DNA from 4 places in the Virgibacillus siamensis genome. Region 4 is predicted to be linked to each of the others. Evidence: riboswitches for the same ligand, from Rfam matches in the RefSeq annotation. Region 4 holds a riboswitch; each other region holds the start of a gene.
The links. Region 4 has a riboswitch for S-adenosylmethionine ahead of ssuE (NADPH-dependent FMN reductase). Riboswitches for the same ligand answer to the same signal wherever they lie in the genome.
Positions count from the first base shown of each region.

Region 1: another riboswitch for S-adenosylmethionine. It lies ahead of B1K71_RS15305 (LLM class flavin-dependent oxidoreductase); the one in region 4 lies ahead of ssuE (NADPH-dependent FMN reductase).
Region 2: another riboswitch for S-adenosylmethionine. It lies ahead of metK (methionine adenosyltransferase); the one in region 4 lies ahead of ssuE (NADPH-dependent FMN reductase).
Region 3: another riboswitch for S-adenosylmethionine. It lies ahead of B1K71_RS17945 (PLP-dependent aspartate aminotransferase family protein); the one in region 4 lies ahead of ssuE (NADPH-dependent FMN reductase).

Region 1 is NZ_FUIH01000007.1:2,312,583-2,314,790, reverse strand. Features, by position in the region: gene B1K71_RS15310 (ABC transporter permease) at 1-849, shown strand, start outside; SAM riboswitch class I at 988-1,096, shown strand; gene B1K71_RS15305 (LLM class flavin-dependent oxidoreductase) at 1,310-2,208, shown strand, end outside.
Region 2 is NZ_FUIH01000007.1:1,799,663-1,801,870, forward strand. Features, by position in the region: gene metK (methionine adenosyltransferase) at 90-1,289, opposite strand; SAM riboswitch class I at 1,422-1,529, opposite strand; gene pckA (phosphoenolpyruvate carboxykinase (ATP)) at 1,736-2,208, shown strand, end outside.
Region 3 is NZ_FUIH01000007.1:2,946,039-2,948,246, reverse strand. Features, by position in the region: gene B1K71_RS17945 (PLP-dependent aspartate aminotransferase family protein) at 1-953, opposite strand, end outside; SAM riboswitch class I at 1,043-1,156, opposite strand; gene rarD (EamA family transporter RarD) at 1,237-2,139, opposite strand.
Region 4 is NZ_FUIH01000006.1:1,707-3,914, forward strand. Features, by position in the region: gene B1K71_RS00870 (TasA family protein) at 1-460, shown strand, start outside; gene B1K71_RS20320 (TasA family protein) at 1-33, shown strand, start outside; SAM riboswitch class I at 579-686, shown strand; gene ssuE (NADPH-dependent FMN reductase) at 798-1,337, shown strand; gene B1K71_RS00880 (LLM class flavin-dependent oxidoreductase) at 1,366-2,208, shown strand, end outside.

The DNA of each region.
Region 1 (2,208 bases), on a different contig from region 4:
TCCTCCCCATTGCATGACGTATGGAGAACTTTCCGTAAAAATAAATTGGCGGTGATTGGGTCAGCTATCATTTTTCTGTTTATTTTAACAGGTATTTTTGCCGGGTTGCTCGCACCTGAGGGTATCAATGAGCAAAAATTGGATCAGGCAGATAAGCTATTACAGGCACCTTCGGCAGAGCATTGGTTTGGTACGGATGCATTTGGACGCGATATTTTAAGCAGGATGATGTATGGTGCCGGGATTTCACTGTGGATTGGTTTCTCATCCGTCATTGGTTCAGTTGTTGTCGGTTCTTTTTTGGGGCTAATTGCAGGATACTATGGACGATTTTGGGATATGATTATTTCAAGGTTGTTTGATATTATGATGGCTTTTCCAAGTATTTTGCTTGCAATCGCCATTGTTGCAATGCTTGGACCTTCTTTGCAAAATGCGTTAATAGCGATTGCATTGGTTAATGTGCCTGTATTTGGGCGACTTGTACGATCAAAAGTCATGACATTAAAGGAAGAAGAATATGTCCAAGCTGCCCGTTCAATCGGCATGCGGGATGCGCGGATTTTATTTTATCACGTATTACCGAATAGTCTTGCTCCTATTATTGTGCAGGGGACATTAAGTGTTGCGACAGCTATTTTGGATGCTGCTGCATTGGGATTTTTGGGAATGGGGGCGCAACCGCCTGAACCGGAATGGGGGAGAATGCTGGCAGATGCAAAAAATCATATACAAGGTGCGTCATGGACTGTTATTTTTCCGGGGATTGCAATTATGCTGACAGTGCTCGGGTTTAATTTAATGGGCGATGGACTGCGGGATGCACTGGATCCGCGAATGAAAAACTGACTGGTTTGAATTGCGGATCATGTAAAATGGATTCTACAGGATAATCGGGATTAAGCTTAAGGTCCTAATATTTCCAAAACATGTTGACAAATCATTATTCTGTGATAACATAATTAAAAATTAAATAATTTTGAGTACTTCTTATCAAGAGAGAGGGAGGGACTGACCCTGTGAACTCTCGGCAACCAGCTTTTTATTAAGCATGGTGCCAAATTCAGAGGAATGGATAGCATTCCGGAGATGAGAAGGCGTCGACAAAATGTATCGTTGTTTTGTAAACCCTTCTCTATTTTTTGGAGAAGGGTTTTTTGCATTCAAGCAGAAAGGGGAGAGGATTCCAATGAAGGTTTAAATATCAAAAGTATTAACAGAACAAGCCTCATCTGTAATGCCTTGCATACTTAAATCCAAGTTTTCCAATTTGATAACTTTAATTAAAAATCAATTTAGGAGTGATTTTATGAAAAAGCAAATCCATTTAAATGGTTTTATCCAAAATTCACCTTCACCACATTCAACAGGATTGTGGAAATACGAAAAAGATCAGGGTATCCATCACAATCAATTATCTTACTGGACGGAAACTGCAAAAATACTGGAACGTGGAAAGTTTGATGCACTATTTATTGCCGATGTATTGGGGACCTACAGTGTTTATAAAAACAGTCATAAACCGGCTGCACAGCATGCTGTACAATTACCTGCTCATGATCCGCTGATTCCGATTTCCGCTATGGCAGCCGTTACAGAACACTTAGGTTTTGCGCCTACAATATCAGCAACATATGCACAGCCATATGCTTTAGCACGGCAGCTGTCCACACTTGATCATCTGACGGAAGGGCGTGTTGCATGGAATGTTGTGACATCATATTTGGAAAGTGAAGCGGTTAACCTTGGTCTGTCAGGACGCCTTCAGCACGATTTGCGCTATGATCGGGCGGATGAATTTTTGGAAGTTGTTTATAAGTTATGGGAACACAGCTGGGATGATCATGCAGTTATACACGATAAAGAAAAGGACAGTTTCGCAGACCCCGATAAGGTAGATTTGATTCATCATCAGGGAAGATTTTTCGATGTGCCCGGACCACATTTGGTGGAACCATCCCCGCAGCGTACACCCGTTCTTTTCCAGGCAGGGGCTTCGCCAAGGGGACGAAATTTTGCTGCAAAACATGCAGAGGCTGTCTTTACTAAAAATCATTCACTGGATGCTTTGCGGCAATATTCCGCTGATTTACGGGACCGTACGGAAGAACAGGGCAGAGAACCCGGTAACGTACTTATTTTCCCGATGATTCTGCCGATTATCGGTTCGACAGAGGAAGCGGCATATGCTAAATATGAGGAACTTAC
Region 2 (2,208 bases), on a different contig from region 4:
TCTCTAATTGTTCGTCTTTTTAATAACACGTTTTGTAATGTCCCAGCCACGTTTTGTCTAAAAAGAAGTGCATTTAGCACCTCTCTCTATTATTCATTTATAATAGCTTGCAGTTCCTCGATCTTGTCTGTCTTTTCCCATGGAAATAATATATCTGTTCTGCCGAAGTGTCCGTATGCGGCTGTTTTTTTATAGATTGGACGCTGCAAATCCAACATCCGGATGATTCCAGCCGGCCGCAGATCAAAAATCTTTCTAGTTGCTTTTTCCATTTCAGATTCAGCAACAGTACCGGTTCCAAATGTGTTAATGGAGATTGAAACCGGCTCTGCTACACCAATCGCATATGCCAGCTGCACTTCACACGTTTTCGCCAGTCCTGCAGCAACGATATTTTTGGCCACATAACGGGCTGCATATGCAGCAGAGCGATCAACTTTGGTTGAATCCTTACCACTGAAAGCACCACCACCGTGTCTTGCATATCCACCATACGTATCCACAATGATTTTGCGCCCGGTTAAGCCGGCATCCCCCTGTGGACCACCGATCACAAACCGGCCCGTTGGATTGATAAAGAATTTTGTTGATTCATCAAGCAGATTCGCTGGAACAATCGGACGTATAACATGTTCAATTAAATCTTTTTCAATTTGTTCGGTCGAAATGTCCTGATGATGCTGCGTGGAAATAACAATCGTATTGACTTTAACCGGTTGATTATTTTCATCATATTCTACCGTAACCTGTGTTTTACCATCAGGTCGCAAATAATCCAATATATGATCTTTCCGGACATCTGCCAGCCGCTTTGACAATTTATGCGCAAGTGAAATCGGCAATGGCATTAATTCCTCTGTTTCATCACAGGCAAAACCAAACATCAAACCTTGGTCCCCTGCACCAATAGAAGCAATTTCTTCATCGGTTTTATTCCCTTGTCTTGTCTCATATGCCGTATCAACCCCGCCGGCAATATCAGCTGACTGTTCATCGATAGCAGTCAGTACAGCACATGTTTCAGCATCAAATCCGAATTTTGCCCGCGTATACCCAATATCTTTGATAGTCTGGCGCACAATTGCAGGAATATCTACATATGTAGTAGTAGAAATTTCCCCGGATACCAATACTAATCCTGTAGTAACAGTTGTTTCGCATGCGACCCTTGCATTAGGATCATTTTTTAATATTTCATCCAAAATGGCATCTGATATTTGATCACAAATCTTGTCCGGATGACCTTCTGTAACCGATTCAGATGTAAACAAACGACGATTTGCAGTCATATGACTAAATCCTCCCCTAAAATAGATGGTACGGAAATCTGTCTATTCAGTGTATGATTATGTTTTAATAAGGTTAGAAAAAATAAAAAAACCTTTCCCGTAATCATGAGGAAAGGAATGTGCAGCCTTTCGCTCTTATTGTCCAAGGATAAATCCTTGCTTCAGGTTAGCACCTTTTCACATAACGTGACGGTTGCTGGGCTTCATGGGGTCTGTCCCTCCACCGACTCTGAATAAGAGAGTTTCCGCTCGAAATTCAGCTTAACGGAATAGCGCCGTCATGTCAACTCTTAACGTGTGTACACATTTGACAATAAAATTTCATATAATTATTCGTATAATTAGTATGGACTAATCTTGTGAATGTGTTATACTAAATAAACAGATTTACACGATGAATCAAATGCATGTCAATTAAAAATCCATCAAAAAGGTAGGTATCACATATGAACGCGGTGGAACAATCAAAACTTATCAAAGAATTGCTTTCTCATCACAACTTGCAAAATAATCTCTCCGTGCCACAGCTCGTTGAGAAAATATTATCACGCGGTGAGGGAACATTGTCCGCCACAGGTGCTATTCGCGCTACTACCGGTAAATATACCGGACGCTCCCCTAAAGACAAGTTTATCGTACGGGATGAAACAACACAGGATGTTATTGACTGGGGATTGGTCAACCAAGAAATTGACGAAGCTTCCTTTGATAACCTGTACGAAAAAGTGATTGCATATTTAAAAAAGAAAGATGAGCTATACCATTTTAAAGGCTATGCCGGTGCCGATAAAAATTATCGTCTCCCCATTCAGGTTTTTAATGAATATGCATGGCATAACTTATTTTCCAGACAATTGTTTATTGAACCGACAGAGGAAGAAGTAGAATCGCATCAATCAGAATTCACTATCGTATCTGC
Region 3 (2,208 bases), on a different contig from region 4:
TTTACCCATTCAACAGCTGGGTGGTTTTGCAGGAATGCCGCAACTTCCTCGGCATTTTGATTATGACGTTCAACTCTCAGGTGCAGTGTTTCAAGTCCTTGCAATAAAAGGAATGCATTCTGCGGACTGATACATGCGCCGATATCGCGAAGCAGTTGTACACGCAGTTTGGTGGCAAAAGCAACCGGTCCAAGATCAGCGAATTTTATGCCATTATAACTTTCATCCGGTTCTGTGAAACCAGGGAATTTTCCTTTAGTCCAGTCAAACCTGCCACCGTCAATTGCGACGCCGCCGATAGCTGTACCATGACCGCCAATCCATTTTGTTGCCGAGTGGACTACAATATCTGCACCCCATGCCAGTGGTTTTGTAACATATGGTGTAGCAAACGTGTTGTCAATAATCAGTGGAATATCATTGGCATGCGCAATTTCTGCAATTTTTTCGACCTCCAGAACGTTCAGACTTGGATTCGTAATTATTTCACCGAAGATGGCTTTTGTTTTCGGTGTTATTGCATTGCGGATCTGATCCAAATCTGTTCCATCGACAAATTTTACGTCAATCCCGTATCGTGGCAGTGTATTGGCGAATAAATTATACGTTCCGCCGTATAAATTGCTGTCGGCAATGATTTCATCACCGCTGCCGGCGATATTTAAAATGGAAAGGGTAATCGCAGCCATACCGGATGAAGTGGCAACTGCGGCTGACCCGTCTTCCAGTAATGCAATCCGCTGCTCGAATGCATCAACGGTCGGGTTCATAATCCTGCTATAGATATTACCGGGTTCCTGCAGACCAAACAGATTTTGTGCGTGCTCTGTATCGCGAAATACATAGGAAGTAGTTTGATAGATTGGAACTGCACGGGATCCTGTTGTCGGATCAGGCTCCTGTCCACCGTGAAGCAGATTTGTTTCCTGGTTGAAAAGTTGATAATTTGACATGAATAATTCCTCCTTTGAATTTTATCTGGAGAAAGAGGGTAAATAAAAAGCCCTCTTCCTAAGAAGAGGGCGTGTATGTAACGGACCTCCTCTTATCTTCCAGATCGTAATTGACCTGTAGGATTTAGCACCTTACTAAGCACGCATGCTTTTAGGTTGCCGGGCTTCACAGGGCCTATTCCCTCCGCCGCTCTTGATAAGAGATGAAATTGTAAATTCAATTAATTTAATGAACATTATATACATGATTCGTTCGGTACGTCAACATATTTTTAAAAAAATTTTATAATTCTTTCTGGCGAACCGTTTTTTTATGCCGGGATGATGCCATGTAAATGATCAGCGCCACCCAGATAAATACAAATGAAATCAGATGTGCCTGTGTAAATGTTTCATGATACAGGAAGACGCCAAGAATTAGCATTAGCGTTGGTGCGATGTATTGCAAAAACCCGACCATGGAAAGCGGGATCCGTTTAGCACCGGCAGCAAACAGCAGAAGCGGGATGGCAGTGGCGACACCCGCACCGAACAACAGGGCACCGCTTCCGGAAAACATTGTCGCCGGTGACAGCGTACTGTCCGGAATGAATATTAAATACAGCAGTGCAATTGGTGTTACGAGCATCGTTTCGATTGTCAACCCGAACATGGCGCTGACATCGACCATTTTTTTCAACAGTCCGTACAGGCCAAAACTGAAGGCCAGTACAAGTGAGACCCATGGGAAAACACCGAAACTGATCGTTAGATTGATGACCCCGATTGCTGCAAGAATGAATGAGATTAATTGCCGCCTGCTAAGCGACTCTTTCAGTACAAGCATACCAAGCAAAATACTGACCAGCGGGTTTATGTAATAACCGAGGCTTGCCTGGACAACATGGTCACTGTTCACTGCCCAGATAAACGTCAGCCAGTTGATGCTGATAATGACCGAAGCTGCTGAAATACCAATAAGCTTCTTTTTATCATGGAAAATGATGCTGCATTCCTTCAAAAATGGCTTAAGCTTTCCCGATGCCAGTACGATGATAACCATAAAAATAAATGACCATAAAATGCGGTGTGCCAATATTTCGTCAGCGGGAACATCCTGGACCAGTTTCCAGTAAATCGGCAGAAACCCCCAAAGCGTGTAAGCAACCGCAGCATATATAATCCCCAATTTATTTTCCTGATCCATCTCACAACCCCCCTGTCAAAAATTTTCCGTATTCGACAAATTTCGAGTGGTGCCAGACGCTTGTCGAAT
Region 4 (2,208 bases):
GGAATTAACGTTCAACCAACCTGCCGGAAATGATGAAAATGTTATTTTTAATCTGGATAACATAAAGCCGGGAGACACACAGGAACAGTCATTTAGTATTCAGAATACCGGGACACTTAATTTCTCAAAAGTAATGTTGGATACAGACTATAAAGTGAATGATGCCAAAGGTGATAATACGTTGAACTTTGGGAAGCACATTCGGGTAGAGTTATTCTATAATACAAGCAAAGGGAAGAAACTCATCACAAAAACGACTCTAAATCAACTAAAAAGGGATGGTCCCATTGATGTGATTGGTGGGGATGGTCTTCCCGCGGATCAAAATGGCCACTATGAAAATTTTTATGTTGATATCTCATTTGTGGATAATGGCGAGGATCAGAATCAATTCCAGGGTGACTCCCTGAAACTTAACTGGACGTTTACTGCGGAACAAGAAGATGGGGAAGAAATTTAACGACATTTGACTTTTATATGAACAATAGATGGGAAATTTATGTTGATTTGCATCTTTTTTCAAAAACCCACTTGATTTATCAGACTAATAGGAATATAATGTACTGCAACAATAAAATATCTTATCAAGAGAAGCTGAGGGATCTGGCCCTGTGAAGCTTCAGCAACCTCTGACACTGTCAGGATGGTGCTAAATCCAGCAAGATTAATTTCTTGGGAGATAAGAGCGGAATCGAATAACCGTCAGCAACCCTCTTTTCTTATCCAAGGAAAGGGGGTTTTTTAACAGAATTTGGCAAAACCATTAAAATGAATTTTATGAGGAAAGGATGATCATTATGGGTGAAATTGTTGTATTGTCGGGCAGTCCTTCTGCCGCTTCAAGATCGGATAGTGTACTAAGGTATATGGGTGATTTGCTAATCCAAAAACATTTTACGGTATCACATCTCTCTGTCAGAGATTTACCATATGAAGATCTTTTTACGGGAAACTGGGAAAGCCCGGCTATCCGGGATATCGCATTGATGATTCGGAATGCCAGTGGTGTTATCGTTGGATCGCCTGTGTACAAAGGAGCCTATTCAGGCGTGCTGAAGGCATTATTGGATGTTTTGCCGCGGGATGTGCTGCAGCATACACCTGTTCTTCCTGTAATGACCGGTGGGAGTGCTTCACATTTGCTGGCAATTGAATACACATTAAAACCCGTGCTTGCGACATTAAAAGGGCATAATCTGAAAGGTCTTTATTTATTAGATGATCAAATTGACAAACATAGGAACAATCCGATTATTGAAGATGCAATTTTGGAACGGACGGAGAAACAGTTATACTATTTTGCGGATTTAGTAAAAGGAACAGTTGTTTGGAATTAAGCTATCTAAAACAGAAAGGGGTAACTGTATGACGAAGAAACGAATTTTTTTAAATGCATTTGATATGAATTGTGCGGGGCATCAATCCCCGGGATTATGGACACATCCTGATGATGAGTCACATCGTTATAAGGACAGCAGTTATTGGATTGAACTTGCCAAGCTGTTAGAGAAGGGAAGGTTTGATGCGGTGTTTATCGCGGATGTTCTTGGCACATATGATGTTTATCGAGGTTCCAGGGATGCAGCTGTCCGGCAAGGGGCCCAGGCGCCGGTGAATGATCCGCTGCTGGTTGTTCCGTTAATGGCCGCCGTTACGAATCATCTTGGATTTGGGGTTACATCTTCGGTTACACATGAGCATCCTTATCTGTTTGCCCGCCGGATGACAACGTTAGACCATTTAACAAATGGACGTGTCGGCTGGAATATAGTTACATCTTATTTGAAAAGTGCAGCGGTCAACATGGGCAGGGCCGGTCAGATTAAACATGATGAACGGTACGATATTGCAGAAGAATATGTGGATGTTTGTTACAAACTGTGGGAGGCGAGCTGGGAAGCGGATGCGGTTCAGCTGGATAAAGGAAATGGCATCTATACGGATCCGGATAAGGTTCATGATATCAGGCATGAAGGAAAATATTATAAAGTCCCGGGTGCCCATTTATCTGAACCATCCAAACAGAGAACACCGGTGTTGTATCAGGCTGGTGCGTCACCAAAGGGAAGAGCATTTGCCTCAAAGCATGCTGAATTGGTGTTTATTGGTCCGCCAACTAAAAATGCTGCTAAAGAGACAGTTAGGCGTCTGCGGGAGGATATTGCAAAAACGAACCGATCGCAGGATGAGGTGAAAATTTTAACGATG